Regions from separate parts of the Geobacillus sp. DSP4a genome, predicted to be linked through region 1. Evidence: predicted binding sites of a transcription regulator. Region 1 holds the regulator's gene; each other region holds the start of a gene.
The links. The regulator Rex, encoded in region 1, represses fermentation and respiration genes when NADH is low (regulators of the CRP and FNR family bind a similar motif). The targets are predictions, from matches to a motif close to TTGTGAAATATTTCACAA.
Positions count from the first base shown of each region.

Region 1 (4,354 bases):
CGGATCATCGCTTGAGCCAATACGGTAGCCGTTGTCGTCCCGTCCCCAGCGATGTCGTTCGTTTTGCTGGCGACTTCAGCGACCAGTTTCGCGCCCATGTTTTCAAACGGATCTTCGAGTTCGATTTCTTTCGCGATCGTTACCCCGTCGTTCGTGATGAGCGGAGAACCGAATTTTTTCTCCAATACGACGTTGCGGCCTTTCGGACCTAATGTGACTTTCACTGCGTCTGCGAGTTTGTCCACCCCGCGCAACATCGCACGGCGCGCTTCTTCGCTGAACTTAATTTCCTTTGCCATACCCCGTTACCTCCTTATGAATTTGTTTCACTGCATGCCGTGAAAAAGGTAAGTATTCGTGTCATAAAGTTAAGGATATGTCCGTTTTCCGGAATGTTTATGTGGTGAACGCAATATATTAGCGGATGACAGCCAAAACATCGCTTTCGCGCAAAATTAAGTATTCTTTTCCGTCGTATTTTACTTCCGTGCCGGCGTATTTCGAGAAAATGATGCGGTCGCCGACTTCAACTTCCGGCGCAACGCGTTGGCCGTTGTCAAGCACGCGGCCTGCACCGACAGCGACAACACGGCCTTCTTGCGGCTTTTCTTTCGCCGTATCCGGCAGCACGATGCCGCTAGCCGTTTTTTCTTCAGTTTCCACGACTTCAATGACAATGCGATCGCCTAATGGCTTCAACACGGGAAACAACCTCCTTAACGATAGTTTTCGCCGTTCTTATTAGCACTCATCATTATTGAGTGCTAACACACTTATAATATTAATGAACTCTTCTCCGTTTTGCAAGTAGGAAATACAAAAAAATAACTGTTTTTCTTTCATGCGCGAAGATAAGGAGAAAATGGGATAACAAGCTGTCAGGCCCCAGATCAATCGGCGCACAAAATCCATTTTCATTATTGCACATTTCTAACATCAATAAACAACGCTAGGCAATTTTTTTGTGGCGGCCGCGCCAACCACGGCCGGCGCGCTTTTCTTATCATTTCGCCGAACATGTGCTACAATACGGATATATTTGAAATAAAGGGGTAAAACGATTTGAAGCGCCGTTACTGGTATGTCATCATCACCTATATCGCCATGCAGCTGTCCTCCTTTGTCGGTGTGCCGCTCCTTCGCGCCCTCGGCGTCGGCCAAGGCGCGCAAACACGTCTCGAAGCAGCGAAAATTGCCTCCGGCTATTGGGCGGTCATCAGCTTTTTATTGGCTTTTGCCATCATTTTATGGCTGCTGCGCGGCGACCGCGATGAACGGACAATGCGGCGGCTGCCGCTCGCCTCGTCATGGATGTGGGCGATCTCGGGCGTCTTTTTGGCGCTTGCCGCGCAAAGCGTTGCCGCCAACATCGAATGGCGTCTATTGGGCATTGAGCCGGGCTCGGAAAACACAAGGCAAATCATCGACATCATCCGCCTGACGCCATTGCTCGTCGTCGTCACGTCGGTCATCGGCCCGGTTTTGGAGGAACTCATCTTCCGCAAAATCATTTTTGGCTCGCTTTATGAAAAATACAACTTTTGGTTGGCAGCGCTGGCCAGCTCGCTTCTGTTCGCTCTCGTCCACATGGAGCCGGAGCATTTGCTTTTGTACACATCCATGGGGATGGTGTTCGCCTTTTTATACGCCAAAACCGGACGCATTTTCGTGCCGATGTTCGCCCATGTAGCAATGAACACGTTTGTCGTTGCCGTTCAAATTTTGTTGGCTGATGAATTGGAAAACATGATGCGCCAAGCGGAACTGCCGCTGGCCATTTGGAGGATTTGGCTATGACGCGCCATCCGCGGCTGTTTTCTGTTCCGTATTTCATCTTGGGCTTCCTGTTTACGTATTTGGCGATCGAAAGCGTTCATGAAACGATTTGGAACGTCTCAACCATCGCATTGGCGGCGCTGGCCGCTTTTGATTTCGGCACCGCCTTTCGCTTGTTCTTCACACCGAGACAATAAAACCCTCCCCATTTGGGGAGGGTTTTTGCCTGGCGCCGTATGAACCGTCCTCTTGATGCTGCCCTCAATATGGATCGCCGCTTCCTTCCTCCGCCGCTAATTGCGCCTTTCGATAGCCGATTTTGGCAACCCAGATGCTCCCCTCATACAAAAGCGTCAGTGGAATCATGACGATCACTTGCGACAACACATCCGGCGGCGTAATGGCGGCCGCTAAAATAAGCAGCGCCAAATACGCATACTTGCGGATGCGAACAAGAAGCTGCGGCGTAATAAGCCCTAAGCGGGTGAAAAACAGGACAACAATCGGCAGCTGAAACACGATGCCAAACGGCAGCACGAGCTGCAGCAAAAACTGAAAATATTCGTTAATGCCGATCATCTGTTGAATGCCGAGCCGTTCCGCCAGCTGATTCATAAACCGGACGACAAATGGAAACAAGACGAAATACGCAAAACCAACCCCGGCTAAAAATAGAATGATCGATGCTGGAATGTAGCTGAGCGTTGCTTTCCGCTCTTTTTCATACAGCCCCGGACTGACAAACGCCCAAATTTGATAGAGCAGCACCGGAGCGGTCAGTACAGCGGCGATGACAAAGGCAAACTGAAAATACACTTTAATCGGATCGGTGAGGCGGAACGCGTTCATCGTCAGCTGTTTCGCTTCCGCAGTGTGCTGCAAATACACAATGACGTCATCGACAAAAAAGAAGCTGGCTACAAGCGCCGCAACGAAAAAGAGAAGCACGATGATCAGCCGTTTCCGCAGCTCTCCGAGGTGTTCATACACGGACATTTCTTTGTCATTCATCGTTTCCCCATCCTGCCTTGTCATCGGTCGGTTTTTGTTTCTTCGTCATCAGCGAGCCCTTTTGTGGCGTCTTTAAACTCGCGAAGCGACTGGCCGAACGACCGCCCCAACTCCGGCAGCTTTTTCGTGCCAAACAGCAACAAAATGACAAGAACGAGCAACAAATATTTCATGTGTTGTTCTCTCCTTTTTACGATGGCGATGGATAGTTTTTCAAAAAATAGACGAGCGACTGCAGCTCAATGGCTAAATCGATATGATGGACGCGAATATGGTTTGGCACGTTCAGCCGCGCCGGAGTAAAGTTTAAAATGCCTTTAATTCCTTGCGCGACAAGGCGGTCAGTCAGCGCTTGAGCCGCGGCGGCCGGCACGGTTAAAATCGCGACCGGAATGTCGCCGCGAAGCCGCTCCTCCAGCTCATCGAGATGATAGACCGGCACCCCGCCGACTGTCGTTCCGACCTTCCGTTCATCGACATCAAACGCCATGACAATTTTCGTGTTGTTATTTTTCGAAAAGTTGTAGTTTAAAAAGGCGGTGCCTAAATTGCCGACGCCAAACAAGGCGACTTCGGTCACCTCATCCTCTTCAAGCGTCTGGCGGAAAAACGACAACAAATAATTGACATTATACCCGTATCCCTTTTTGCCAAGCGCGCCAAAATACGAAAAGTCGCGGCGAATTGTTGCCGGATCGACTTTCACCGCCTCGCTCAGCTCAGCGGAGGACACGCGCTGCTTCCCTGAGGCATGTAAATTTTTCAAAAACCGATAGTATAACGGCAGACGCTTGGCAGTCGCCTGCGGGATTTTCGGTTGTTCGTTGCTCATCGTTTCATCCCCCAGCTAATCGGTTTTCCGTCGATAATGGCCGGACTTCCCGCCCGTTTTTTCGACCAAATACGTTGGACCGATCGTCATTCCTTTATCGAGCGATTTGCACATGTCGTACACAGTCAATGCGCATACCGAAGCCGCCGTCAGCGCTTCCATCTCCACTCCTGTGCTCCCTTTCGTTTTGACCGTCACGGTAATCACAAGTTTATACGCTTCCGCCTCTTTTTCCCAAGCAAAGGCAATATCGACGCCTTTTAACATAAGCGGATGGCACATCGGAATAAGATCGGCCGTTTTTTTCGCCGCCATGACCCCGGCCACCTGGGCTACCGCCAGCACATCACCTTTCTCAATGGCATTGTTCGTCATCTTTTCGTAAATCTCTTCATTGACGGTGACGCTCGTTCTCGCCACCGCTATCCTGATCGTATCTTCCTTGTTCGTAATGTCGACCATTTTCGCCCGGCCTTGTTCATTGAAATGCGTAAACGATGACAAGACAATCTCCTCCATTTATCACTATACACCATTTTTCGTTATCTGTCTTTGACCGTTTTCGCGACTTACGTTAAACTATTCGCGAGGTGACGGACATGATCATTTTGCAAGTGAATGGAATCACGAAATATTTTGGCGCTGACCTTATTTTATCGAATATAAAACTAGAAATACAGTCCCGCGCCCGCATTGCTCTTGTCGGCCGCAACGGCGCAGGCAAATCGACGCTGC
Region 1 is NZ_SDLD01000045.1:5,746-10,099, reverse strand. It holds gene groL (chaperonin GroEL) at 1-299, opposite strand, end outside; gene groES (co-chaperone GroES) at 418-702, opposite strand; gene ETC02_RS13895 (CPBP family intramembrane glutamic endopeptidase) at 1,063-1,797, shown strand; gene ETC02_RS13890 (YdiK family protein) at 1,794-1,973, shown strand; gene tatC (twin-arginine translocase subunit TatC) at 2,038-2,787, opposite strand; gene tatA (twin-arginine translocase TatA/TatE family subunit) at 2,808-2,960, opposite strand; gene ETC02_RS13875 (redox-sensing transcriptional repressor Rex) at 2,978-3,619, opposite strand; gene moaC (cyclic pyranopterin monophosphate synthase MoaC) at 3,635-4,123, opposite strand; gene ETC02_RS13865 (ABC-F family ATP-binding cassette domain-containing protein) at 4,219-4,354, shown strand, end outside.

Region 2 (4,354 bases), on a different contig from region 1:
GACGATTTATGGACGCTCGATGAGCGAAACAAACCGAAAGAGCCGCCGCGGAAAAAGCGCCGCAAGTTTCCGCCGCAGCCGGAAAAAGACGTTTTGCTGTTTATCGAAGAATACAGCCGTGAACTCGAGGACTGGCAGCGCGACATTTTGACGATGATGCGCGAGGAAATGCTCTATTTTTGGCCGCAGCTGGAGACGAAAATCATGAACGAAGGCTGGGCGACGTATTGGCATCAGCGCATTTTGCGCGAGATGGATTTGACGAGCGATGAGGCGATTGAATTTGCGAAACTGAACGCCAACGTCGTGCAACCGTCGCGCACTGGCATCAATCCGTATTATTTAGGACTGAAAATTTTTGAAGACATTGAAGAGCGGTGGAACAACCCGACTGAGGAGATGAAAAAATACGGCGTCAAGCCGGGGGCGGGGAGGGCGAAAATTTTTGAAGTGCGCGAACTCGAATCCGACATTTCGTTTTTGCGCAACTATTTAACGAAAGAGCTCGTTATGCGCGAAGATATGTATTTGTTCCAAAAACAGGGGAAAGAATATAAAATCGTCGACAAAAACTGGGATCATATCCGCGACCAACTCGTCAGCATGCGGGTGAACGGCGGATTCCCGTATATCACGGTCAATGACGGCGATTATATGCGCAACGGAGAGTTGTATTTGAAGCATTGGTATGAAGGAATCGAACTCGATCTGAAGTATTTAGAAAAAGTGCTCCCATACATTTATCAGTTGTGGGGCCGTCCGGTCCATATGGAGACGGTCGTCGAGGAAAAGCCGATGTTGTTTACGTATGACGGGAAAACGGTGCATCGGAAATATTTATAACATGAGGGCAGGGATCTCCTGCTTTTTTTGTTTGTCACGATGAATATGTGAAAAATGACACAAATTATTCGAAATCATGCCGGATAGCGTCCCCGATTTTATGAAATAATATGAAGTGGATAATTTGTGATGGTTGTCACAAATTCTTCACCACTGTTTGTTCGCTCGGGGGGATGGATATGTGGAAGCGGCATGAAAAAACGCTTGTGTTCGTTAGCTTTGCTGTTGCGGCTGTTGTCTTGCTTTCCTTGATTGGTCGCTTGTTTTCATAAGGGGGGATGAATCGTGAACGGTTACGATCCGGTGCTGCTTAGCCGTATTTTGACGGGATTGACGCTGACGGTCCACATCATTTATGCCACGATCGGCGTCGGGATTCCACTGATGATCGCCATTGCCCAGTGGGTTGGGATTCGCAAAAATGATATGCATTACATCTTACTCGCTCGCCGCTGGACGCGCGGTTTTGTCATCACCGTAGCGGTCGGCGTGGTGACAGGAACAGCGATCGGCTTGCAGCTGTCGCTTTTATGGCCGAACTTTATGCAGCTGGCTGGCCAAGTGATCAGCTTGCCGCTGTTCATGGAGACGTTCGCCTTCTTTTTTGAAGCCATTTTCCTCGGCATTTATTTGTATACATGGGATCGGTTCGAAAATCAGAAAAAACATTTGCTTTTGCTTATCCCGGTGGCAATTGGGTCTTCAGCATCAGCCATGTTTATTACGATGGTGAACGCGTTTATGAATACGCCGCAAGGGTTTGAATTTAAAAACGGCGAGCTTGTCAACATCGATCCAATCGCGGCTATGTTCAACCCAGCGATGCCGACGAAAGTCGCCCATGTGCTAGCGACTTCGTATATGACGTCAGCATTCGTGCTTGCTTCGATCGCCGCTTGGCATTTATGGAAAGGCAATCGTCACATTTATCATCGCAAGGCACTTCATTTAATGATGAAAACAGCTTTTATTTTTTCGGTAGCCAGTGCATTGATTGGCGACTTATCGGGCAAATTTTTAGCCGAATACCAGCCAGAAAAGCTGGCGGCCGCTGAATGGCATTTTGAAACGAGCTCCCACGCGCCCCTCGTGTTGTTTGGCATGCTGACAGAGGATGGCGAGGTGAAGTATGCCATTAAAATCCCATATGCGTTAAGCATTTTGGCGCACAACCACCCGGGGGCGGTTGTGACCGGGCTGAACGAATTTCCGGAAGATGAACGCCCACCACTGTACATTCATTACTTATTCGATGTGATGGTCACGATCGGGGTGTTTTTAATGGTTGTCGCAGCCGCGTATTGGCTCGGATCGATTTTCCGCTGGAAGTGGACGGCGAAAAAGTGGTTTTTTGGACTGTTGGTGGCGGGAGGGCCGCTGGCGATGGCTGCGATTGAGGCGGGATGGTACTTAGCGGAAGTCGGGCGGCAGCCGTGGATTTTGCGTGGCTATATGAAAACGGCGGAAGGAGCGACATCGTCGGCGCATGTGGATACGATGCTTGTGTTGTTTTGCCTTTTGTATATGGTGTTAGTAATTGCGAGCGCAATAGTGCTCATCCGTATGTTCCGCCGCAACCCGGTTGAACGGGAGCTGGCAGAGCGGGCCAATAATGGGGAGGTGGCGCCATGACGCTCGAAGTCATTGGCATTTCGGTGTTATGGCTGTTTTTGTTCGGGTACATTATCGTTGCCTCGATTGATTTCGGGGCTGGGTTTTTCAGCGCCTATAGCCATTGGGCAAACAAACAGCATATTTTGCACCGCATCATTCAGCGCTATCTGTCGCCGGTATGGGAAGTGACAAACGTCTTTCTCGTCTTTTTCTTTGTCGGGATCGTCGGATTCTTTCCGAAGACGGCGTATTATTATGGCTCAGTGCTGCTTGTTCCGGCCAGCATTTCGATTGTTTTGCTCGCCATTCGCGGCTCGTACTATGCGTTTCACACCTACGGGGGAACGGAGCGGAACTGGTATTTGCTCGTTTACGGGCTGACAGGCTTGTTGATTCCCGCCTCGCTGTCGATCGTCTTGACGATTTCGGAAGGCGGATTTGTCGAGAGGCGCGGAGAGGCCGTTGCGCTGGATTACGGGAAACTGTTTGCAAGCCCTTTGTCATGGAGCATCGTGTTGTTAAGCGTCACAAGCGTCTTGTACATTTCCGCCGTGTTTTTGACGTATTATGCGAATGAGGCCGGGGATGAGCGGGCGCGGGAGCTGTTGCGCCGCTACGCTCTTCTTTGGAGCGGGCCGACGATGTTGTCAGCGCTGCTCATTATTTACCAGCTCCGCTACCATAATCCCGAGCATTACGCCAACCTATGGAATGTGGCGTGGATGCTGGTCATTTCCTTTTTGTTTTTTGTCATTACCGTTTGGCTGCTTTGGCGGCAGCGGCGGTTCGGCTGGGCGTTTATTGCGCTGTTGTTTCAATACGCGTTCGCGTTTTATGCGTACGGCATTTCGCATTACCCGTATTTGCTTTACCCGCATTTAACGATTTATGACGGGTTCACCAATGAAACGATGGCGATGGCGTTAATTGTTGCGTTTATCGCCGGGTTCTTGCTTCTCATCCCGTCTTTGTATTTGTTGATGCGCCTCTTTTTGTTTAACAAGGCGTATGTCAAAGGAAAATGGGAAGGAGGAAAAGGATGATGCAAACGTTTTTGATTATGTATGCGCCGCTGCTGATTGTTGCACTTTCCGTCGTTGCCGCCTTTTGGGCCGGATTGAAAGATGCGCGGGTCAATGACTGAACGAGGTGGAGACAAGGATGCATAGTTTGCGGCGAATCGCCCACACTAGCGGATGACAACGAATAGAGAAAGGATGGGCGATCATGAAAGAAATATTGGAGCGTGTGAAAGAGCAGCTGGAACAATCGTTTGACGAACCGCGCTCGACGAGTCTTGATGGGGCGATTCATGAGCTTGAACAATTGAAGGCGAGTTCCGGAGAGAAGAGGCAAATGATTGAAGACGTCATTCGCGCTGTCACCCATGCGCGCAATGCACGGGTCGAACTTGCCGCCGCCGGTGACGAATCGGCGACAAACGCTTTCGCTGAGGCCTATCGGGCGCTCGATCAAGCGATTGAATCGTACAGCGATGTTGATAACGATCCGGTATAAGGCAGGTGGGGATGCCCCATCTGCTTTCTTCTATGACGGTAATGCGGCAGGTCAAATCAGTAGCCGATCGGCAACAAACATGGTACAATAACAGCGGATAAAGGAAGAAAAAGGTTTTCTAGGGTTCCGCAGCTGCCTGGCGGCTGGACTGCGACCGAGAGAAAACGCGCGTCATTCTCGCGTACACGGAGGGATAAAAGCCCGGGAGGAGTATCATTTTTGATATTTCTCACGGCTTTTTTATTTTTCGAAAGGAGGAATGAAACATGGCGTGGGTATACTTAGTTGTCGCCGGGATATTCGAAATCGTCTGGGCCATTTCCCTGAAATATACGGCTGGGTTCACCCGTCTGTGGCCGTCTGTCGTCACTGTTGCGGG
Region 2 is NZ_SDLD01000011.1:26,876-31,229, forward strand. It holds gene ETC02_RS05795 (SpoVR family protein) at 1-843, shown strand, start outside; gene ETC02_RS05800 (cytochrome ubiquinol oxidase subunit I) at 1,129-2,475, shown strand; gene ETC02_RS05805 (cytochrome d ubiquinol oxidase subunit II) at 2,472-3,500, shown strand; gene cydS (cytochrome bd oxidase small subunit CydS family protein) at 3,500-3,601, shown strand; gene ETC02_RS05810 (hypothetical protein) at 3,685-3,975, shown strand; guanidine-I (ykkC/yxkD leader) riboswitch at 4,083-4,185, shown strand; gene ETC02_RS05815 (DMT family transporter) at 4,242-4,354, shown strand, end outside.
Region 2: the regulator Rex is predicted to act here: its motif matches at 889-906, upstream of ETC02_RS05800 (cytochrome ubiquinol oxidase subunit I).

Region 3 (4,354 bases), on a different contig from region 1:
TCGGCATCAAGGTCCACAGAGCAGTTGATGCTGTGCATCGGCTGCCCGAACAAGGCGGACAACGTTTCCGCCAGCCGCGTTTTCCCCGATCCGGTTGGACCTTTTAACAGTACGTTTTTTCCAAGCGCCAGGGCGATGGCCGCATCGTGCACGATCGCTTCGTCTTCCGCCGTATACCCGCCGGAGCCGATCAGCGCGTGATCTGGATCATGGCGGAATAACGATTTTCGTGTTTCCATTTCCCTTATGACAACCTGTGGCCATGTCAACATCCTACGTCTTCCTCTCTGTTGCCGTGTCCTTCTCCCATTCTACTAAATCGTTCGGTGGGATGCAAAACAAACAGAATTCACCATAAAAATGTTATGTAAATTCATACAAAAAAAGAGGCGCCCTCAACTGAAGTTGTCCTCAATCGCCTTGCGAATGAGCGCCGCACACCGGTCCAGCTCCGCTTTCAGTTGGCGTTTGTACAATTTCGCCTTTTCCTGCCCCCCTTCCGCGAAGCGGTAGTACACAACTTCTTGGTACTTCATGCCTTCTTTTTTCTGCTTGACTTGCTTTAAAATGCCGTCTTCAATCAAATCGTGGAGCGCTTTGTACACTTCGGAATGGTTCGGCTGGTAGCCGAACGGTTTAAACTCTTGGCGCAGCACATCAAGCAGCTTCAGTCCATACAACCGTTCTTGTTCCGTTAACGTGATTAAATACAGTTTTAAAAACGCACGTTGTTTTAACAGAAAACCGCTGGGCGTCCGTTTTTCTCCCATAGGCTTTTTCCCTCCTTCCCTACGGATGAAATTTCGCTCTTTGGGCGGCCAAATCCTGCTTATCTTCATTATACCATGCGGGAAAGGAAAAATCCTCTCCCGCTTGGGTTCAATAAAACACGATCGTTTTGTTTCCGTGGATGATGACCCGGTCTTCCAAATGCCATTTGAGCGCCCGGGCGAGCACGGTTTTTTCGATCAGGCGGCCGATCCGCTTTAAATCGTCGGGATGGTGGCGGTGGTCCACGCGGGCGACGTCTTGCTCGATGATCGGCCCTTCATCCAAATCGTCGGTGACGTAGTGCGATGTGGCGCCGATCAATTTGACGCCGCGCTCATACGCCCGCTCATACGGACGCGCGCCAATAAAGGCGGGCAAAAATGAGTGGTGGATGTTGATGATCCGTCCCGGGAATTCAGCGACAAACGCCGGCGACAAAATTTGCATGTAGCGGGCAAGCACGATCGTGTCGATCTGATAGTCACGAAGCAGACGGATTTGTTCGGCTTCGGCGTCCGCTTTCGTTTCTTTCGTCACCGGAATATGCACATACGGGATGCCAAACGACTCGACCGTCTCGCGCAAGTCGGGGTGGTTGCTGATGACAAGGGCGATGTCGGCGATCAGCTCTCCCGCCTGCCATTGCCAAAGAAGTTCAAGCAGACAATGCTCGGCTTTGGAGACAAAAATCGCGATTCGCCGAATGTCGTTGTGCAGCCGAAGCTGCCAACGCATCTGAAATTCAGCAGCGATCGGGGCGAACGCCGCTTCGATCTGGTCTTTTCGTTCCGTGATGTTCGGGCAGTCAAACTCCAAACGGAGGAAGAACGTCCCCCCTTTCGGATCGGTCGAGTATTGGCTCGATTCGACGATATTGGCGCCTTGCTCATACAAGAAGGACGTGACCGCGGCGACAATACCTGGACGATCCGGACAGGAAATGAGCAGGCGGGCGCGATCTTCATAGCCTTGCAAAAATGATTGCCAGCGATGTTGGCGAAATGTCGTCATGTTGTTCTCTCCCTTTTCTTTCCGTCGTTTGGTTTTCATCATACAAAAAAATCATCCGCTTGCCAACTGCACGGTCCATCTTTTTTGCAAGAAAAGCCGCCTTTGCCCCTGCGGCGGAAGGGGCGATATTCAAAAGAACATCTCCCCTCGAGTAAAATGGCAGATCAAAGGGTGTCTCGTTATGTAGGAGACACCCTTTGATCTGCCCGTGATCAGTCTTTCGTCAAATCGCCGGCCGGGCCGAAAAATTCGTAATGGATGCGTTCTTCTGGCACGCCCCACTCTGCTAAGGCGCGGTAGACCGTTTTCATAAATGGCACCGGGCCGCAGAAATAAAAGTCAGCGTCGCGAGTCGGAATGACCGTTTTCATCCAAGCAAGGTCGATCCGTCCTTCTTTGCCGAAATGCGGATGACGGCGGTCGTCTTCAGACGGCGATTCGTAACAGAGATGGTAGGCAAACGACGGGCGTTTGGCCAATGCCCGCAACTCTTCGTCAAAGGCTTGCACGCGGCCGTTTAGGGCAGCTTGAAGAAACGTCACCGGACGATTCGGCTGACGGATGGCCAATGTATTCGCCATGCTTAAAAGCGGAGTGATGCCGACGCCGCCGCTGATAAAGACGACCGGCGTTTCTTTGGTGAGATCAAGCGTAAAGTCGCCGGCTGGAGCGCTTAACTCGACGACATCGCCTTCGTGAATGTGGTCATGCAAATAGTTCGACACGATGCCGGCCGGTTTTTCCGCTGTAGCTGCTTCCCGTTTGACACTGATGCGGTAATACCCTTTTCCAGGTGCATCCGATAAGCTGTATTGGCGAATATGCGTATACGTCTCGCCCGGAATCGACAGTTTGACGCTCACGTATTGACCCGGCAAATAATCACTGATGGCCTTGCCGTCTTCCGGCTCCAAATAAAACGAAGTAATGACGCCGCTTTCTTTCACCTTTTTCACGACGACAAATCGGCGAAAGTCACGCCAGCCGCCGTGCTTGGCCGCAGCTTCATCGTAGAGCTCCTTCTCGACTTGAATGAAAACAGCGGCAATGGCTTCATACGCTGCCGCCCAAGCCGTTATCACGTCATCAGTGGCAGCGTCGCCGAGCACGTCTTTGATCGCTAGCAGCAAGTGCCTTCCGACAATCGGGTATTGTTCCGGTTTAATGCCTAAACTCCGGTGTTTATGGCCGATTTGCCGCACGACCGGCAAAATGGCGTCCAATTGATCGATATAGCGCGCTGCCGCGTACACGGCTGCCGCCAAGGCGCGTTGCTGCCGCCCTTGTTTTTGGTTGGCATGGTTGAAAATATTCAACAATTCTGGATGGTTCGAAAACATCAATTGGTAAAACCGTTTGGTAATCTGTTCGCCGTGCTGCTCCAACACCGGTACGGTCGATTTGACGATCTCAATCGTTTTTGGGTGCAAAGCCGTTGTCGTAGCCATGTTTCATCTCCTCGCATAAAACATGTATTTTAAATACATGTTTTATTCAATCATACGCATAGTGAAAAAGCAACGTTTCAAATACATCTTTAATAAATTGTTCACAATTCCCTCGCACAGACAGGTGTGATACAATGGAAGCAACCATCTTGTCTAAAGGTTGTGGATGACCATGCAGCTGACGAACTATACAGAATATGCGTTGCGTGTGCTGCTGTTTTTAGGAACGCTCGATGAAGGCGAAAAAACAAATATCAAAGAAATTTCCACTGCGTTTTCCCTCTCTGATCATCATTTAAGCAAAATCGTCCATGAGCTCGGCAAGCTTGGCTACATCGAAACGATCCGCGGACGCAACGGCGGGATTCGCCTGGCGAAACGGCCGGAGGAGATTGTCATCGGTGCGGTCGTTCGCGAGACGGAAGACAATTTGTCGCTTGTGGAGTGCTTCGCCGCTCACGGTAATGAATGCGTGCTGACGCCTTCATGCCGGCTCCGTTTTGCGCTTCGCGAGGCGTTAGAAGCGTTTTTGCGTGTGCTCGATGCGTATACGCTCGCTGATTTGCTTGAAAACCGTACGTCGCTTCGTGCTTTGCTTGGGGAGCGGCGCGATCGATAGACACTCTCCGGCCGGGTGCCGGGGAGTGTTATTTTTTGCCGAACAGGCACACTATAAGCAAGCATCGCCGCATGAAGGGAGACGGAACGATGGAATCATACGATGTCGTGGTCGTCGCCCGCCGTCTCAGTTTATGATGGAAACGAAAGGAGGAGGAAAAGATGCGAAAACGATGGATGATGCCGCTTGCCGCCATTTGCGCGTTAGCGGTCAGCCTTTGTGCCGGCTGCGGCGGCCAAGACGAGGAGCGGCCGGAAAAACGCAACCAGTCGTCGAACATGGGCGGCGGGATGAACACGTCCGGCACCGGCCGGCAAACCCCTTTGTTTGCCACAAGATGAAGAATATATTAAGATTAGAAAGGTGTGAAAACATCTGCATGACTAAAGGAGGTCACAATGAAACACGAAGGAAGCGCTTTACCCCCTTACTTGCATATGGGCAACGGAGAGCTTTGGCTCACCGAAGATGACCGCGACAATTTGAAAATTAGCTACCGGATCAA
Region 3 is NZ_SDLD01000067.1:918-5,271, reverse strand. It holds gene ETC02_RS15580 (ATP-binding protein) at 1-272, opposite strand, end outside; gene ETC02_RS15575 (replication termination protein) at 396-770, opposite strand; gene purU (formyltetrahydrofolate deformylase) at 880-1,782, opposite strand; gene ETC02_RS15565 (hypothetical protein) at 1,733-1,915, opposite strand; gene hmpA (NO-inducible flavohemoprotein) at 1,995-3,230, opposite strand; gene nsrR (nitric oxide-sensing transcriptional repressor NsrR) at 3,403-3,849, shown strand; gene ETC02_RS15550 (hypothetical protein) at 4,011-4,190, shown strand; gene speE (polyamine aminopropyltransferase) at 4,248-4,354, shown strand, end outside.
Region 3: the regulator Rex is predicted to act here: its motif matches at 3,320-3,337, upstream of nsrR (nitric oxide-sensing transcriptional repressor NsrR).